Regions from separate parts of the Shewanella sp. 3_MG-2023 genome, predicted to be linked through region 2. Evidence: predicted binding sites of a transcription regulator. Region 2 holds the regulator's gene; each other region holds the start of a gene.

Region 1 (6,238 bases), on a different contig from region 2:
ACTAAATTTCGTAGTCTATCGGCTTGCTCAATAATCAGATCGGTAAATTCTTTAAGGCTTGGGTCTTCTAGTTCCCGAGATAATAGTTGCGCCGCGCCTCTTAAGCCACCTAATGGGTTTTTAATTTCATGGGCGAGGTTACGCACTAAAAATTGTGCCGCCTGTTGCTGAGCATCTAAATTAAGTTGTTGATGAATACGATGTTGTTGATCAACTTGACGTAGTTCTAGCAGGCTGATGTTGTCTTCACTTTCCATCGGTATCAGGGTGATATCGATGATGTGGTGCACGCCATCAAGAGTAATTAACGCCGCAGTGTTGACGGTGATCCCTTGATTTGCGTTAACCGAGTCTTGGAGGAGCTCGGCTTCAACGCCCATGAACTGATATAGCTCAGGTAAACGCTGCTCTAGTAATTTATTGCTGCCAATACCAAGAAGTTGTTCAGCTGCAGCATTGGCATAACGCGGCCGTAATTCGTTATCGATAACGAATACAGCGGTAACCAAATGATTCAGCAGATTGTTCATGTCCATCAAGTGTCCTGCAAAGTAGAGTTGCACTACTATGTTGCACCAATATGGTGCGATGCGCAACTTGTTCTACACTGGCAACTTGTTAAAACAATCTCAAATTCATAATATTTATCTTTTTGATATATATCACTTTTTACTTGGCAAAGGTCGAGGCTTTGCGATTGAGAAAACAGATGCTTGGTGTAGAAATATCTTTCTTGGAGAACTTGATGCAAGGACTTTGCCGTTTTGGGTCAAAACTTTAACCACGAGATTATGTTCACCGCGATTCACTTCGGTAACATTAAAAATACTGCTTGATTGCGGCTGACCATAAAGTAAGTCGTCGATATACAGCGCCATTAAAAAGCCACTGGGTAATTCTGGTGCAGCACTGGCAACCACAGTAAAGTTGCCATTGTTATTGCGAATGGTTTCTTCTTGGGTCGGATTAACAATACGTACCCGATACTCTACTGGTTTAGCTTCTTTTGGGCTGCTGTCTGTTTCTATGACGGTGGGCGCAGCAACACTGTTTTGGGTATTTTCACTCAATTCTACTTGTTCAGCATTTTCTCGTGGTTGGTCGCTGTAATGTACATTTCCTTGTTCATCAACCCAGCGATACACGGTGGCATGACTGATAGAAAAGATAACACTGCATAAAATAAGAGTTATTAATAAGGTTAAACGCATTTGGGGTTCCTTCACCTTCAGCTTTAAACTTTATAATATTAGCCTCTTTTGAATTAAAGATCAGTATTAACTGCTGATTAACATAGGCTAATTACTTGTACTCGCAGCAATATTCGCTAATTTCATGGGTACGAATTTTAAAGGTGACTTTCGCATCAAGTGTAAACAGTTGACCTGCTGGAACGGTTTGCCATTCACTCTTGTTGGGTAATAGCACCTCAAATGAACCTGAAGTCACATTCATGATTTCAGCGACAGCAGTGTCAAAGCTGTATTCGCCCGGCAACACTACTCCGAGAGTCTGCTGGCTTCCGTCATTAAAATGAATGGTACGACTGATGACTTTACCTTCAAAATAAACATTGGCTTGCTTGGCTACGTTAACGTGATTAATGACGGTCATATTATTCTCTGTTGATTAATTATTGAGAGAAAATATATAGTCGATTTAAGTGAGTTAAAAGTGAAATTAAGTCATGTGCTGTTTTGCGGCTAAGTATATTTAGCCAATAAAAAACCCGCCATAAGCGGGTTTTTTGGTTCTCAAAATTTGAAATCGTTAACTAATCAAAACGATTACTTAGCGCTACGGTTATGACGCTTACGCTCGTTTTCAGTTAAGTAACGCTTACGAACACGGATGTTCTCAGGAGTTACTTCTACTAATTCGTCATCATCGATGAACTCAAGCGCTTGCTCAAGGGTCATTTCGATATGCGGAGTTAACACTTGTGCTTCATCAGTACCTGATGCACGCATGTTTGTAAGTTGCTTACCTTTCAAACAGTTAACTGTTAAATCGTTTGCACGAGCGTGTAAACCAACAACTTGACCTTCATATACTTCAGCAGCATGGCCGATGAATAGACGACCACGTTCTTGTAAACCGAACAATGCGAAAGTCAGTGCTTTACCAGTAGCGTTTGAAATCAATACACCACGAGCACGTTGACCAATGTCACCGCCTTTCACTGGACCGTAATGGTCGAATGAATGGTAGATAAGACCAGTACCAGAAGTCGCTGTCATGAATTCAGTTTGGAAACCGATTAAGCCACGGCTAGGAATGATAAAGTCGATACGTACACGACCTTTACCGTCTAGCTGCATGTCTTTCATGTCACCTTTACGTGTACCTAATTTTTCAATTACAGCACCTTGATGTTCTTCTTCAACATCAACGGTTAAGGTTTCAAATGGCTCGCACATTTCACCGTCAATTTCTTTAACGATTACTTCTGGACGTGATACCGCTAGCTCGTAACCTTCACGACGCATGTTTTCAATTAGGATACCTAAGTGTAATTCACCACGGCCTGAAACACGGAAACGATCTGGAGATTCAGTTTCTTCAACACGTAATGCAACGTTATGAATTAGCTCTTGCTCTAAACGCTCAAGGATATTACGTGAAGTAACATACTTACCTTCTTTACCAGCAAACGGAGAAGTGTTTACTTGGAAAGTCATGGTTAGCGTTGGTTCGTCAACAGAAAGAGCAGGCAAGGCTTCAACAGCGCCTGGAGCACAAATAGTGTCAGAAATTTTTAGCTCACCAAGACCGGTAATTGCAACGATGTCGCCAGCGTTAGCTTCAGCAACTTCGTGACGGTCAAGACCCATGTAACCTAATACTTGGCCAACTTTACCGTTACGTGTCTTACCGTCTGCACCAACAATAGTTACTTGTTGGTTAGGCTTAACGCTACCACGTTTAACACGACCAATACCGATAACACCTACGTATGAGTTGTAATCGATTTGAGAAATTTGCATTTGACATTCACCTTCAGCATCAGCATCAGGGAAAGAAACCTTTTCAACAATTGCTTGGAATAAAGGTGTCATGTCTTCGCTAGTTTCGTCTGGATCAAGGGTCGCGAAACCATTTAATGCAGAAGCATAAACGATAGGGAAATCTAACTGTTCGTCAGTTGCACCTAAGTTGTCGAATAAATCGAATACTTGGTCAATAACCCAATCAGGACGAGCGCCTGGACGGTCAATCTTGTTGATTACAACAATTGGCTTAAGGCCTTGAGCAAACGCTTTTTTAGTTACGAAGCGAGTTTGTGGCATTGGGCCATCAACTGCATCAACTAAAAGTAATACTGAATCTACCATAGATAGAACACGTTCAACTTCACCACCGAAATCGGCGTGACCAGGAGTGTCTACGATATTAATACGGTAGTCGTTCCATTTGATGGCGGTATTTTTAGCCAAAATGGTGATACCACGTTCTTTTTCAAGATCGTTAGAATCCATTACACGTTCTGCGGCTTCGCCTCGACTTTCAAGGGTGCCTGACTGTGCCAAAAGCTTGTCTACCAAGGTCGTTTTGCCATGGTCGACGTGAGCAATAATGGCGATGTTACGTAAATTCTCTAACACGGATAAAACCTCTATACCATCAAACAAATAAATAGGAGTTTATAGCGGCATTAAGTTTAGCCACCATAAAAAAGCGTGCCATTCTACTCCACGAGACGCTTTGCGGATAGGATTATTTTTGTACACTTTGTGATTAGCTAAAAAATAACCATCAATTTTGGCATTTATAGCATCATATAATAGTAACGATTCAGAAATGTGACAAACAATCAGCGCAGTGTTTTTAGCCGCGCACCAAAATAGAAGTTGAACCATAATGGTGCGTGCGCTTGCACTAAAATGATGCAAAATTGTGTTTTCGATAATTGGCTATTAAGTCAAATATATAAAAATCATATACTTATTCAGTTGGCATGGTAATAGCTTTAAGATTGTCAATTATGTGATATTTCGACACATACGCGTCTTTAATGTCGTAGTATAGTGGTGAACTTGAATTATAAAAGGGAATACCCTTACTCTACCGGAGGCTTAAGAATGTCAGCTGAATCTGTTTTAACGCAACTTAAAGAATTGGAAGTTAAGTTTGTTGATTTACGCTTTACCGATACCAGAGGTAAAGAACAACACGTTTCTATCCCATCTCATCAGGTTGATGAAGATTTTTTTGAAGACGGCAAAATGTTCGATGGTTCGTCTATTACGGGTTGGAAAGGCATTAACGAATCTGACATGGTGCTGATGCCAGATGCGAGCACGTTTGTTCTTGACCCTTTCACAGAAGAAACAACTGCACTAATCCGTTGTGACATCTTAGAGCCAGGCACAATGACAGGTTACAACCGTGACCCACGTTCTATTGCTAAAAAAGCTGAAGAATACTTAACGTCTACTGGTATTGCTGACACAGTATTAATTGGACCAGAGCCAGAGTTCTTCTTATTTGACGATGTTAAGTTTGGTGCTGACATGTCAGGTTGTTTTGCTAAAGTTGATGCAAAAGAAGCGGCATGGAACTCAGGTACTGGCTATGAAGATGGTAACACTGGTCACCGTCCATTCGTTAAAGGTGGTTACTTCCCAGTAGCACCAGTTGATTCATCACAAGACTTACGTAGTGCTATGTGTTTAGTACTTGAAGAAATGGGTCAAGTTGTTGAAGCGCATCACCATGAAGTTGCTACAGCCGGTCAAAACGAAATCGCGACACGCTTTAACACGCTAACTGCTAAAGCTGATGAAGTTCAGATCCTTAAGTATGTTGTGCATAACATGGCACACGCATACGGTAAAACAGCGACATTTATGCCTAAGCCAGTAATGGGCGATAACGGTAGTGGTATGCACGTTCACCAATCTTTAGCTAAAGATGGCGTTAACTTATTCGCAGGCGACAAGTACGCTGGTTTAAGTGAAACTGCTCTTTACTACATTGGTGGCATCATCAAGCATGCTAAAGCGTTGAATGCATTTACTAACCCAAGCACAAACTCTTACAAGCGTCTTGTGCCACATTTCGAAGCGCCTGTCATGCTTGCATACTCTGCACGTAACCGTAGTGCTTCTATCCGTATCCCAGTGGTACCAAGCCCTAAAGGTCGTCGTATTGAAACACGTTTCCCTGATCCACATGCAAACCCATATTTAGGTTTTGCTGCGCTATTAATGGCAGGTCTAGACGGTATCCAAAACAAGATTCACCCAGGTGAAGCTATGGATAAAGATTTATACGACTTACCAGCAGAAGAAGCGGCTGAGATCCCACAAGTTGCGACTTCACTAGAAGATGCACTTGCAAGCTTAGATGCGGACCGTGAGTTCTTAGTTAAAGGTGAAGTATTCACTAATGACTTTATCGATTCATATATTGCTATCAAGCAAGGTGAAGCAGAGCGTGTTGCACGTACTACTCACCCAGTTGAATTTGAACTTTACTACTCACTATAAGACGTCTTTATAGACCGCTTTTATAGTAGTAAATAACAGTTAGTAAAAAGCCCTTACTGGTTTCCAGTAAGGGCTTTTTTGATCTTTGCATATTCATAAAACGGCAGGGTGGATGGATATTTAGCAAAGTGGCTGTTTGATTTTTCTACAATCTATTTTACAAATTCAATGTGTTTGTCGGTATATTAAATGAACAAATAGATGCTAACTTGTTAATCATGACCAAATTGGCAATAAATGGATTTTACTACATATACTTAAATACACGCTTTTAATTATTAGTCGCGCATGATTAATAGCAAATGATTGCAAAATAAGGACTCATGATGATAACCAATATCAAACGTCTCTGGCTGCAAGTGCTAACTGTATGGATAGCATTGTTGCTATTACCCTTTTCGGCAGTAGCAATTGAATGGCCGCAAGATGTTGAAACGAAACTCGGCACCTTAGTGGTTTATCAGCCGCAGCCAGAATCGTTAGATGGCAATATCTTGATGAGCCGCGCTGCGATGTCATTTGAAGTGGAAGGTCAAGACGACCCTGTATTTGGCGCTTTTTGGTTTAGCGCTAGAATCGATACTGATGACGATGTTGCTTTGGTGCGTAATATTGAAGTGACCGAAGTGCGCTGGCCATCATCCACTGCCGAAGACCAGCAAACGTTCACCGATACAGTCTCAGAATCGCTAGCGACAACTAGCTTCGACATTTCCATGGAGCGCTTATCAGCCAGCCTTGAAAAT
Region 2 (6,238 bases):
CAACCAGAAAGTCACCCAGACTTGATTGATTCTGAAAAGAAAAAAGATGAGCAACCACATTTACCAGACAGCGCTAAACCCGGTGATGATACGCCACCAGCTATAATTGAAAACAACAATTTATCTGCTGTAGAGGCTGTGAACTCAACTGAAACACCCGAAGTAACTGAATCACTTAACGCTGAGGCGCAGGCGACATTGTCAGCCCCAGCAGCTGAGCAAAATGACTAATGACCCAAATTACGTTAACCGCTGAAAATCTCGCTAAGAGTTATAAAAGTCGCCAGGTAGTAAAAGATGTCAGCCTGACGGTAAAAACCGGCCAAATTGTTGGCTTACTTGGCCCTAATGGCGCGGGTAAAACCACCACCTTTTATATGGTCGTAGGCCTAGTCAAAAGTGATAAGGGCCGCATTCTGATCGATGAAGATGATTTAACCGCAGATCCAATGCATTTGCGCGCCCGAAAAGGCATTGGCTACTTACCTCAAGAAGCCAGTATTTTTCGTAAGCTCACAGTACACGATAATATAATGGCAGTGCTTCAAACTCGCAAAAGCTTATCAAATGAGCAGCGCATTGAAGAACTGGAACATTTATTAGAAGAATTTAACATAACTCATATCCGTGATAGCCAAGGTATGGCGTTATCGGGAGGCGAGCGTCGCCGAGTTGAAATTGCACGCGCATTAGCGGCAAATCCTAAGTTTATTTTATTAGATGAACCTTTTGCAGGGGTAGATCCTATCTCAGTAATCGACATCAAGAAAATTATTCAACAACTTAAAAGCCGTGGTTTAGGGGTGCTAATTACCGACCATAATGTCCGTGAAACACTTGATGTGTGTGAGCGAGCATATATTGTGAGTCACGGAAACTTGATTGCTGAAGGAACACCTGCTGAGATCTTAGTCAATCAGCAAGTTAGGTCGGTATACTTAGGTGAACAATTCAAGCTATAGTTAGCACTATTCAGTTTTTAGTATGGCATTCGCGGCCAACAACAAACCTTAATCTAGTCTATTTTTCTAGGATCATAAACTAGCGCCCACACTGTTCGTCGCGATGATGTAATTCAATTAGGGACAAGCGGTACATGAAAGCCTCACTCCAACTCAAAATGGGTCAACACTTAACCATGACCCCACAGTTGCAACAAGCGATTCGCTTATTGCAACTTTCCTCATTGGAGCTACAGCAAGAAATTCAACAAGCACTTGATTCAAACCCGCTATTAGAGCTTGAAGACGAATTCACTAAAGCCAAAGAGCCCGTAAAAGAAAACGCCCTGCAAACTGACACCGATTTTAGTGATAATAGCCAAGTCACCATAGAAAAAGACACCTCAACGGTTGATACCACTGAATCGCTCACTAAAGATTCTATGCCTGAAGAACTCCCTATGGATACCACATGGGATGAGGTGTATACCGCCTCGCCGACTTCTGGCTCTGGCGCAGTATCGAGCGGTAATGATATGCCGTTTCAAGGCGAAACCAGTGAAGGCTTGTATGAGCATCTTGAATGGCAAAAAAACCTCACTCCCTTTTCTGAAAATGACTTAGTGATTGCAACCGCCATTATTGATGCCATTGATGAGCGCGGTTACCTCACCCAGAGCGTTGAAGACATTTTGCAATCCTTAGGCACTGACGATATCGAACTCGATGAAGTTGAAGCTGTACTTAAACGGGTACAACACTTCGATCCCGTCGGCATTGCAGCGCGAGATTTAAGTGAGTGTCTATTAATTCAATTAGGCCAATACCCTAATGAAATTCCTTGCATAGATAATGTTAAGTTACTGATTAAAGATCATCTTGATTTAATCGCCGGTCGTGACTTTAGGTTACTGATGCGTAAAACCAAGCTTAAAGAAGATGATTTACGTGAAGCCATTGAATTTATTCAAACGCTCAATCCACGTCCAGGCTTGCAAATTACCCCCATTAAAGATGAGTACGTCATTCCTGATGTTACTGTACTTAAAAAGAATGGTCGCTGGGTGGTCGAGCTAAATCCCGATAACATGCCTAAAATTGGCGTTAATCAGCAATATGCAGCTATGGCCAAAGGCGGTTCAAGCCAAGCTGACAGCCAATTTATTCGTGGTCATTTACAAGAAGCTAAATGGTTTATCAAAAGCATCGATAGCCGTAATGAAACCTTACTAAAAGTGGCTAACTGTATCGTACAATTTCAGCAAGGTTTCTTTGAGTTCGGTGAAGAAGCCATGAAGCCGATGGTGCTCAATGATATTGCTGAAGCGGTTGAAATGCACGAGTCGACCATTTCACGGGTCACGACCCAAAAATACATGCATACCCCCCGTGGACTTTTTGAACTTAAATATTTTTTCTCAAGCCATGTAAGTACCGATGATGGTGGAGAATGCTCTTCTACAGCAATTCGCGCATTTATTAAAAAGCTCGTAGCTGCAGAAAACCCGAAAAAGCCTCTTAGTGATAGTAAAATGGCGACACTATTGGCTGAACAAGGGATTAACGTTGCTCGACGTACGATAGCCAAATATCGAGAGGCAATGCTCATCCCTCCCTCAAACCAACGCAAAAGCTTATAACTTTTGTTATTGGAGGATGACCTATGCAAATTAACCTGACTGGAAACCATATTGAAATAACTCAATCTTTACGGGAATACGTGCAAACAAAATTTTCAAAGCTTGAACGACACTTCGAACAGATCAATAATGTTCACGTTGTGCTCGATGTTCAAAAGCTACAACAGATTGCCGAAGCCAAACTGCACCTAAAAGGCGGTGAAGTGTTTGCTGTATCGCGTAACGCTGATATGTATGTGGCAATAGACGCCCTGATAGATAAGCTAGACCGTCAGGTAATTAAACATAAAGAGAAACTCACTAAGCATTAACGATGGAACTTCGTACCATCCTGCAGCCGGCGTGCACTACCTGTGCCACTCCGGGCAGTAAGAAAAAGGTACTGGAATTAATCAGCAATTTAATGGCTGCCCAGTACCCAACCCTTTCTTCACAGGCTATTTTTGAAAGTCTAATAGCGCGTGAAAAAATGGGCAGTACAGGTATAGGAAATGGCATAGCAATTCCACATGGGCGCTTAGATAATATCGAAGAACCCATTGCTATTTTAATCAAATGCGAAGAGCCAATCGCCTTTGATGCCATAGACAAGCAACCTGTAGATATTTTATTTGCGCTTCTTGTACCTGCAGATCAGTGCCAGCAACACCTAAGCACATTATCTAGCATGGCAGAGAAACTCAGTGATAAATTGATACTTAAACGACTTCGAAAGAGTCATGACGCTACAGAACTTTATCAGGTTATTACTGCATGAAACTTGTCATCGTATCGGGACGTTCAGGTTCAGGAAAATCAGTCGCACTGAGAGTGCTTGAAGATTTAGGTTATTACTGTGTTGATAACCTGCCACTGCCACTGATTGGCAGCCTGCTTGAACAGCTTAAAGATAGTAACGAGCTTGTCGCCATTAGCGTCGATGTGCGTAATATCGAAGAGCAAGGCAAAGTACTCAAAGAGCAAATTGCTTTACTGTCTGACGATACCAGCATTACCAGTTTCTTTTTAAACGCCAACGATAAAGTGTTACTGAAGCGTTTTAGTGAGACCCGCCGATTACACCCACTGTCTAAGAATCAAATTTCGTTACAAGAAGCCATTAAGCTTGAGGGGCGGTTACTCGAACCCATAGCCAAAATGGTTGATCACTATATCGACACCTCGCAAACTAATATCTACGAATTGAGCGATCATGTTCGGCAAATCTTGCTAGGCAGTGTTGATAAAGAATTAGTGGTACATTTTGAGTCATTTGGCTTTAAGCATGGCATGCCGGCTGAAGCAGACTTTATGTTTGATGTGCGCTTTTTACCGAATCCGCACTGGGAGCTTGAGTTAAGGCCCTACACAGGCCTAGATGCGCCCGTGCAAGAGTTCTTAGAGCGACAGCCTTTGGTGAATAAGTTTATCTGGCAAATTGAAAACCTTTTTGACACTTGGATGCCACATTTAGAGCGTAATAACCGCAGCTACCTGACCATTGCCATTGGTTGTACTGGCGGTCAGCACCGTTCGGTTTATATTGCCGATCAGCTCGCTAAACGTTTCAACAACTCTAAGCACAAAGTCAGCGCCCGCCATAGAGAGCTTGGCATTGAATAAGCTAACCACAACGCCAGCCAAAACGGTGGCCTATTCAAAGCAAATTACCATCAGTAACAAGCTAGGCTTGCATGCGCGAGCGGCGACTAAATTGGCAATTTTAGCTACCGAGTTTGACGCAACTATCACCCTTATCCAAGGTGAGAAACAAGCCAGTGCTGCCAGTGTATTGGGGTTATTAATGTTAGAAAGTGGCATTGGTAAAATCATTACTGTTGAAGCTCAAGGCCGTGATGCAGAAAAAGCCCTTGAGGCCGTATGCAAGTTAATCAACGATAAATTTGACGAAGAAAGCTAACCGCCTGCGCCCAGTAACATCTCCAAGGAAACACAGCGACTCACCTTTACCATTATTTTATTAGCTATACTCAACACACCACCAAGCAGTATTAGCGTATTTATGAATTGCGCATCAAGCCATCAGATATTAGAAATTTCTTCATTCTTTCCGGTGAGTTAAGTTAACATTTCATCATCGTCTTTTCAGGAGTAGCCAATGGGTATTGAAGTCATCGACAGCGAACTGACCGAACAACGTCTTAATCAGCTTACACAAGCATTAGGTAGCGGTATGTTTGTTCATGTCAGAAATATGCTTCATGACATGGCCGCCTCCGATGTCGCATTAATTCTTGAATCATCACCGCCGAAAACTCGTCAAGTGTTATGGCAACTGATTGATCATGAGCAAGCGGGTGAAATCCTAGAAGAACTCGGTGAAGAGTTAAAAGATTCACTCATCAGCGCTATGACCCCAGAAAAAGTAGCCCAAGCCACCTCTGGGATGGATACCGATGACTTGGCTTACATCTTAAGAAGTTTGCCAGATGCTGTTTATAAAAAAGTACTGCAATCCATGAGCAGTCAAGACCGCCATCGCGTCGAACAAGCACTGTCATACCCTGATGACACCGCTGGCAGTATCATGAATACAGATACGGTCACTTTGCGTCCTGACGTTAATATTGATGTGGTATTACGCTATTTGCGCCAGCGCGGCAACTTACCCGATACCACAGATACCTTATATGTGGTTGATCGCAACGATCATGTGCTTGGTGGGGTGCGCCTTGCCGATCTACTCACTTGTGATCCTAATTCAACCATTCGCAGCATCATGGATCCTGAATTAGAAAGCATCCCTGTGGACATGCCTGATAATGAAGTGGCGCAATTATTTGAACGCCATGACTGGATTTCGGCCCCAGTGGTAGATGAAGCGCAAAAATTATTAGGCCGTATTACCATTGATGATGTGGTCGATGTTATTCGTGAAGACGCCGAACACTCAATGATGGGGATGGCGGGTATGGATGACGATGAAGATACCTTTGGCCCCGTAATGAAAAGCACCTTCAGACGCTCGCTATGGCTTACCATTAACTTGTTTGCCGCCTTACTTGCTGCATCAGTAAGTAATATGTTTGAAGGCACGTTAGAGCAATTTGCCACCATCGCGATTTTAATGACTATTGTCCCTAGTATGGGCGGTGTGGCAGGCAATCAAACCTTAGCTCTGGTTATTCGTGGTATCGCCTTGGGTCATATTGGCCAAAGTAACTCCCGTTGGCTTATCGGTAAAGAATTAGCCATTGGTTTTCTTAATGGCCTCATGTGGTCGGTACTGGTCTTCTTTGCAGTGTGGCTATGGAAAGGTGATATGGCACTGGGCGGTCTCATTGGCGGCGCGATGCTCATTAACATGACCGTTGCCGGACTAGCGGGGGCCAGTATTCCGCTCATACTTAAAAAACTCAATATCGATCCGGCATTGGCTGGCGGTATGGTACTAACCACAGTCACCGATGTGATTGGCTTATTCGCCTTTTTAGGCTTAGCGACCATTTTCTTAATGTAGCGCCGTAAAACCCCCTCTCTCATCAGCATAAAAAGCGGCATTTATTGCCGCTTTTTTGTGCCTTAAAACCATAGAGTTTTAATGGTTACTTTTGTTTACCAATTAAAACCAATTCGCACCAAAATAGTACTTTTGCACCAAGATGTTTCACGCCCACTTTTTAGAGCTAACACTTTAAAAAAATAAGTCACTGTAAT
Region 3 (6,238 bases), on a different contig from region 2:
ATTGACGCATTGTCAGCGTACTTTTCAGCTTTAAAACCTCTGGTTCAAAATGCTGCTGCTCAACAGCCTTTGGCACAAAAATAAGGACATACCATGAAACTGTTTAATTATTTAGTCGCAGGTGTGTTTATCAGTTCAGTTAGCGCTGCAGAATTACCCGATAGGCAAGCTCAGATCCCCGCTATAGCAAAAGATCCCGCAGCGCAGTATCTGCAACCTAGCGATTTATCAGCTATTCCAGAGGGTGAGTTTGGCGACAAAGTACGTTTGGGCTATCAGATATTTGTTAATACTCAGCAATTAAGAGATAAATATGTCGGCAATGAGCTTAATTGCGTTAATTGTCATATGAACGCAGGTAATAAAGCCAATGCTTCACCGCTATGGGCTGCCTATATGGCTTATCCCGCTTATCGAAAGAAAAATGACAAAGTGAATAGCTACCAGGAACGGATTCAAGGTTGCTTTACTTATTCAATGAATGGTACAGCCCCCGCATCAGGCAGTAAGGAACTTGTGGCTATCTCAGCTTATTCTTATTGGCTAGCCATGAGCGGTTTACTGAATCAATTTAATCTCGATAGCAAAGTAGCAGAGTTGAGTGATGTAGAACTGGTAAAAGGTGGCAATAGAGAAGAGTTCCCAATTCCAGCTGCAGTGAAAGCTAAATGGGATCAAAAAGCCTTAACTTCACTTGCTGGCCGAGGTTTTCCCAAGTTAGAAGCGCCAGAACAAGCTTATTCAACTGAGCGAGGCGAAATAGTTTATCAAACCCATTGTCAGGCTTGTCATGGCGTTGATGGTCAAGGCATTAAAATGGCTAATGTGAGCGCTTTACCGCCATTATGGGGGCCGCAAAGCTACAACTGGGGCGCAGGGATGCATAGAGTGAACACTGCAGCTAATTTTATCTATGAGAATATGCCGCTGGGTAAAAGTATTCAGCTAACAGTGCAGCAGGCTTGGGATGTGGCAGCTTTTGTTAATGCCCATGAAAGGCCGCAAGATCCGCGTTTTAAAGGAGACCTGCCACAAACCCAAAAAAGTTATCATCAACATGATGGCTTTTATGGCAAGCAGCAGCTTGGTAATGTTTTAGGCGCCGAAGCTTATCCAAATTTTCCTGTTAATAAGTAGGACTTTAACCAGTTTCAAGCTTATGCTTTTAAGCTACAATCGTTAAGGCATAGCCTTATCTCATAAAGCATTTTATGGAAATTAAACCAGTTAACGAAACAAAGTGAACCAGATGAAAGATGTAGAAATATACTCACCAAACCAAGCAAATGAACCATTAGTATCTGAGGCACAAGACGCGATTTTTGAGCCATTAGCGTGCCCCGTTTGCCAGCAGGTTAATCAATGCGCGGTTAGTGCGGGTAAACCGATTGAAGACTGCTGGTGTTTAAGCGCTTCAGCTAAAGCTGTGATCAGTGACAAGCTGCGCACAGAGTTAAAGGGCAAAGCCTGCGTCTGTCAAAGCTGCTATCAAAAACTGTCCCAGTGAAGGCCTTAATGACTGCTTATTCAGGGTGTTTAGGCTAGGTTGTAATGGTTCAATAAGATTTAAGCGCTAATTTAGTTAGCGCTTTTTTTATAATTAAATTAATTTAATTGGCTGATAAAAAACTGTTATTTGCTGATTTGTTCGGTTTGAATCGTACCGATGTTTCCAATTTAGTGCCAATGAAGGTAATCTGAAATTCATGCACTGATGTATTAGTAGTGTGAACGCAGTAACCGTAAAAATAACGTTTAGTGATAACGATTAATAATAACTATAAATATTTAACTCATTATGAGGTTTTCAATGGAAGGATTAACGGCATTTATTAATGCAGTAAACAGCATCGTTTGGGGCGTACCCATGTTGGTGATGATTTTAGGAGTGGGATTATTTTTATCTATCGGATTAAAATTAATGCCAATCCTAAAATTAGGCACTGGTTTTAAACTGCTGTGGTCGGGTCGAGCAACCGACAGTGATAGCACTGATAAAGGTGAAATTAGTCCTTTTAATGCGCTAATGACATCGCTCTCAGCCACCATAGGAACAGGTAATATTGCTGGTGTGGCTACCGCTATTTTTATTGGTGGGCCAGGGGCATTATTTTGGATGTGGTGCACCGCATTAGTGGGTATGGCGACCAAATTTGCCGAAGCGGTATTGGCAGTTAAGTATCGTGAAAAAGACAGTAATGGCAATCACGTCGGTGGACCGATGTATTACATTAAAAATGGCTTAGGCAGCAAATGGGCCTGGTTAGGGACAGCGTTTGCGATACTGGGCTCTATTGCCGGTTTTGGGATCGGTAATACCGTGCAAACTAACTCAGTGGCAGATGCCATGAGTGCTAACTTTGGCGTGCCGAGCTGGGTTACTGGTTTAGTCTTAATGGTACTCGTCGGTGCAGTACTCATGGGCGGTATTAAACGTATTGCAGAAGTTGCTGGTAAACTCGTGCCGTTAATGACCCTGTTTTATATTGCCGCGGGTTTAGCTGTTTTAGTGGTATATGCAGACCAAATTCCTGCAGCATTTGAATTAATTATTCACAGTGCGTTTAACCCAGTTGCTGCTCAAGGCGGTTTTGCTGGCGCAGCTGTTTGGGCTGCGATTCGTTTTGGTGTCGCCCGTGGTGTGTTCTCCAATGAAGCGGGCTTAGGTAGTGCGCCCATTGCTCACGCTGCAGCGCAAACCAATGATCCGGTAAAGCAAGGCTTAGTGGCCATGCTAGGTACATTCATTGATACCATCATTGTGTGCTCTATTACTGGTTTAGCGATTATTGTTTCCGGTGCTTGGACATCAGGTGAGAACGGCGCAGCACTAACTTCATATGCATTTTCACATGCACTGCCCATGGGTAATTATATTGTGGCGGTAGCACTTGCTGTGTTTGCCTTCACGACTATTCTAGGGTGGAGTTTTTATAGTGAGAAGTGTGTTCAATACTTGCTTGGCGATAAAGCGGTAAAACCATTTCGTTTAATATGGACCCTTGTGGTACCCATAGGCGCCGTGAGTTCATTAGAGTTTATTTGGCTGTTGGCTGACACGCTTAATGCAATGATGGCCATTCCTAACTTAATTGCGCTAGTCCTATTAAGTCCTGTGGTCTTTGGTTTAACCCGAGAGTATTTTGCCAAGCAAAAAGCTAAGGCATTAGAGAGCTAATAACGCTGTTGATGAATGATGAAGGCATACACGGGGAGTGTATGCCTTTACTGAGAAGGAATATTATCGATGAAACTTTCAAACCAAATATTTCCATTGAGTTTTTTGCTTATGGCTCGTCGGTGGCTGTAATGGTATCTCTATAAGAACCAATGCTGATAAATATATTACTAATCAAGCGATTGCCTCAACGGTTGAAATCTATCAGCCTAGTGAATTGTATAACCATGACAATGAACCGCTAGGTGAGGTGGTGACGACGTATTGCGCTAACAAACCTGAAGTAATAGAGGTTGGTGTCCCCAGTATCAGCATGCTGAAAAAAGAATTAAAAGTGCAAACCCAACAAAGGGGCGGTAATGCACTCATTATCACAGACTGCGGCAAAATGATTTACCCAGCCTGTTCAATTTATTTAGAGTGCAATGGTCTTGCATACTTATTAAAGTCTTAATCTTAAAGTGAAGCTTTAAGCTTATAAAAACTATTGGCCTGATGAGCCCGGACAAGGAACTGGGTTAAAAGAAGTCATCTTCCCCTAAGCTTTTTCGCAATTCAGCTTGTTCTAGATAATCATCTAAGCGGCGTTTAACCTGCCTTTTACGTTCAATAATTTCAGCGGAGCGTTGATTTTTTGGTGAAACCATTGCCTCGATTTCAGTATCATTTGGGATAGTCTCAGTAATATTAGCCATCACTTTATCCTCACATGGGTGGTACTCGTAAAGCATAATTAATGGCTTTACATAAACGGTAATCACAGCCTGAACGGCTTGAAACCGTGAGCACAATATTGCTACTTTATTGCTGAGCAATAATTTGCTAGGCAGCAGAAAAATAACCTCATAATTTGAATGTAGCAGCTAATAAAAAAAATGCGCACTTCTGTGGTGAGGATTTTGAGGCTCAGAGCAATAAAAAACGCCACCCTAAGGTGACGTTTTTTGATTTTTTAATAATTTAGATTAAATAGCTAACATCATTTAATACTTTTGATGGTTATAGATCGAAGCTATATGAGTAACCAAGAACAATTTTAGCATCATCATCTTCTAAATCAGTATCTGTTGCCATGAACGAGATAGTACCGAAATCAGTATCAGTGCTTAGTGATACGTTGTACTCAGAATAGCTATCAGTGCCGTACCAGCTGGTGATTACATCACCGTTTGAGTAACCATAATGGAAACCCAGTGACACTTTTTCAGTTAATGGGAAAGTCAGGTTAGCTTGAGCATACATCATATCTTTTGAATCTAATGGGCTTTCAGCAATATCATCACCGCCATTGACTGTGTAAGAGTATGCGACATCTAACCATTTCCACGCGAGACCAACTGTTACTTCACCAAAATCAACACTGCCCGGTGAATCTGGGTAAGCGTAATAAAGGTAGTTAATGTCGTAGCTTAAGTCTTCTGTAATGTCACCACCGAAACCGGCATACACATCAAGCTCATAAGAGGTGCCGTCACCAAAATCTACATTTGATGCCCAACCACCGACATAGAAACCTGACTCATGGCCATAATCAATGCCCCCCTGAACCGCAGCACCACTAGTTTGTGACACACCACGCCAAATATAGTCTGACGTCGCGCCAATATTACCCGTGACTTCAGCTAAAGCTGTAGTGCTTAAAAGTAAACCTGTTGATAGCGCAATAGCTTGATACAGAGATTTTTTCATTTTCATTCCCTCAAAGTTTTATTATTCAATTAGCATCTTGCATAAAGTCGGGTCGACGCTAAATGTTGTTTTATCTGAGGTACGTGTTGCTAATGATGTGCCATGTTTATAAAGTTAAATTAATCAATAGCTTAAAAACTACTGCACATTTATGTTGCATTTATGTTGCCACTTGATGATGCGTAGTTGCACTTTAATTGTGCAGTTTAAGTGTTGTTTTTATTTATTTATGCAAAAAAAAGACATAAAAAAACCTCCAAAAAAGGAGGTTTTATCGTTTTAGCGGTTTTTAGTTAACACTATTTTTTAGCGTTTTACCTGCTTTAAACTTAGGTACTGTTGCTTCAGCAATTTGGATCTCTTGGCCGGTTTGTGGGTTACGACCTGTACGTGCAGCACGAACTGATGTTTCGAAAGAACCAAAACCTACGATAGAAATCTTGTCGCCGTTTTTCATGGCTTCAGTTACCGCTTCTTCAAAAGACTTTAGTGCACGACCCGCTTCAGCTTTTGTTAACTCAGCATTTTCTGCAATTTTTGCAATTAATTCACTTTTGTTCATGTTGTATTCTCTGCTTTCCATAGATGTATTTATTTAGAACTAGATTAACATGCCATAAGCCATAAGGCTTTGAAAGCATTTTATCTGATAAATGTGCTGCTATATTGCAAATAAGTAACTTTTTAGTGATCTAGTTAGCTTAAACTCGGCTGAGTGAATTAACTGCTTCTGCCGTTTTTATCAAGTTTATTGATTTGTTGCTGCTCATTTTGAACTTTGGCCTACAAAAATTTGTTAGCTATCAATCTTCTAACAGTTGATACAGGAGTTGCTTCACTAACTTAGGTTCAAAGGGTTTATCACATAGCGCATTAACACCTGCGCTTGATACGTTGCTTAGGTGGGTATCGTTAGCTTCTGATGATACCATCAAAATCGGCACATGAGACTGCTGGCTTTGGTGGCGTATATATTGGGTCAATGCCAGTCCATCAACACTTGGCATATTGTAATCGGTGATTACTAAATCAAACATTTGCTGTTGCATTAATTCGATAGCTTCAGCGCCATCAGTTGCCTCGCTTATCATCCGAATACCTAAATTAGTAATAGTTCGTTTGATAATGTTTCGCGCCATGCGGCTATCATCAACCACTAAAGTGCGAATATCCTGAACATCAAAATGGCTTAGGTCCAGTTCGTCATTACTGATTAAATCAATAGTGGAATTCAGTGCTGTGGCCAAATGATCGGCATCGAAAGGCTTAGGTAAAATCGCGACGGCTCCAGATTGCCTAAATATTTCCAGTTGCTCACGGCGACATTCACTGGATACCAACATAAATTGAATATCTTGATAGTCAGAGTTT

What was found. Region 2 encodes sigma-54, which starts transcription at its own class of promoters, with help from an activator protein. Its sites were predicted from a motif close to GTTGGCACGNNNNTNGNNT; they were not measured.
Region 1: glnA (glutamate--ammonia ligase) is a predicted target of sigma-54. The motif match lies at 3,953-3,971, and genes of this name have one in related genera.
Region 3: Q4591_RS04645 (TorF family putative porin) is a predicted target of sigma-54. The motif match lies at 4,954-4,972, and genes of this name have one in related genera.

Annotation. Positions count from the first base shown of each region.
Region 1 covers NZ_JAUOSH010000004.1:84,994-91,231, reverse strand. Annotated here, with positions in the region: gene glnL (nitrogen regulation protein NR(II)) at 1-536, opposite strand, end outside; gene Q4591_RS03575 (DUF4124 domain-containing protein) at 663-1,211, opposite strand; gene Q4591_RS03570 (pyrimidine/purine nucleoside phosphorylase) at 1,303-1,614, opposite strand; gene typA (translational GTPase TypA) at 1,788-3,605, opposite strand; gene glnA (glutamate--ammonia ligase) at 4,083-5,492, shown strand; gene Q4591_RS03555 (carbohydrate-binding family V/XII) at 5,816-6,238, shown strand, end outside.
Region 2 covers NZ_JAUOSH010000027.1:53,665-59,902, forward strand. Annotated here, with positions in the region: gene lptA (lipopolysaccharide transport periplasmic protein LptA) at 1-231, shown strand, start outside; gene lptB (LPS export ABC transporter ATP-binding protein) at 231-962, shown strand; gene Q4591_RS15225 (RNA polymerase factor sigma-54) at 1,097-2,581, shown strand; gene hpf (ribosome hibernation promoting factor) at 2,605-2,892, shown strand; gene ptsN (PTS IIA-like nitrogen regulatory protein PtsN) at 2,895-3,338, shown strand; gene rapZ (RNase adapter RapZ) at 3,335-4,183, shown strand; gene Q4591_RS15245 (HPr family phosphocarrier protein) at 4,209-4,481, shown strand; gene mgtE (magnesium transporter) at 4,680-6,041, shown strand.
Region 3 covers NZ_JAUOSH010000005.1:162,036-168,273, reverse strand. Annotated here, with positions in the region: gene Q4591_RS04675 (c-type cytochrome) at 1-84, shown strand, start outside; gene Q4591_RS04670 (c-type cytochrome) at 94-1,137, shown strand; gene Q4591_RS04665 (cysteine-rich CWC family protein) at 1,250-1,507, shown strand; gene Q4591_RS04660 (sodium:alanine symporter family protein) at 1,811-3,178, shown strand; gene Q4591_RS04655 (hypothetical protein) at 3,432-3,632, shown strand; gene Q4591_RS04650 (PA3496 family putative envelope integrity protein) at 3,697-3,873, opposite strand; gene Q4591_RS04645 (TorF family putative porin) at 4,178-4,867, opposite strand; gene Q4591_RS04640 (HU family DNA-binding protein) at 5,157-5,429, opposite strand; gene Q4591_RS04635 (response regulator) at 5,671-6,238, opposite strand, start outside.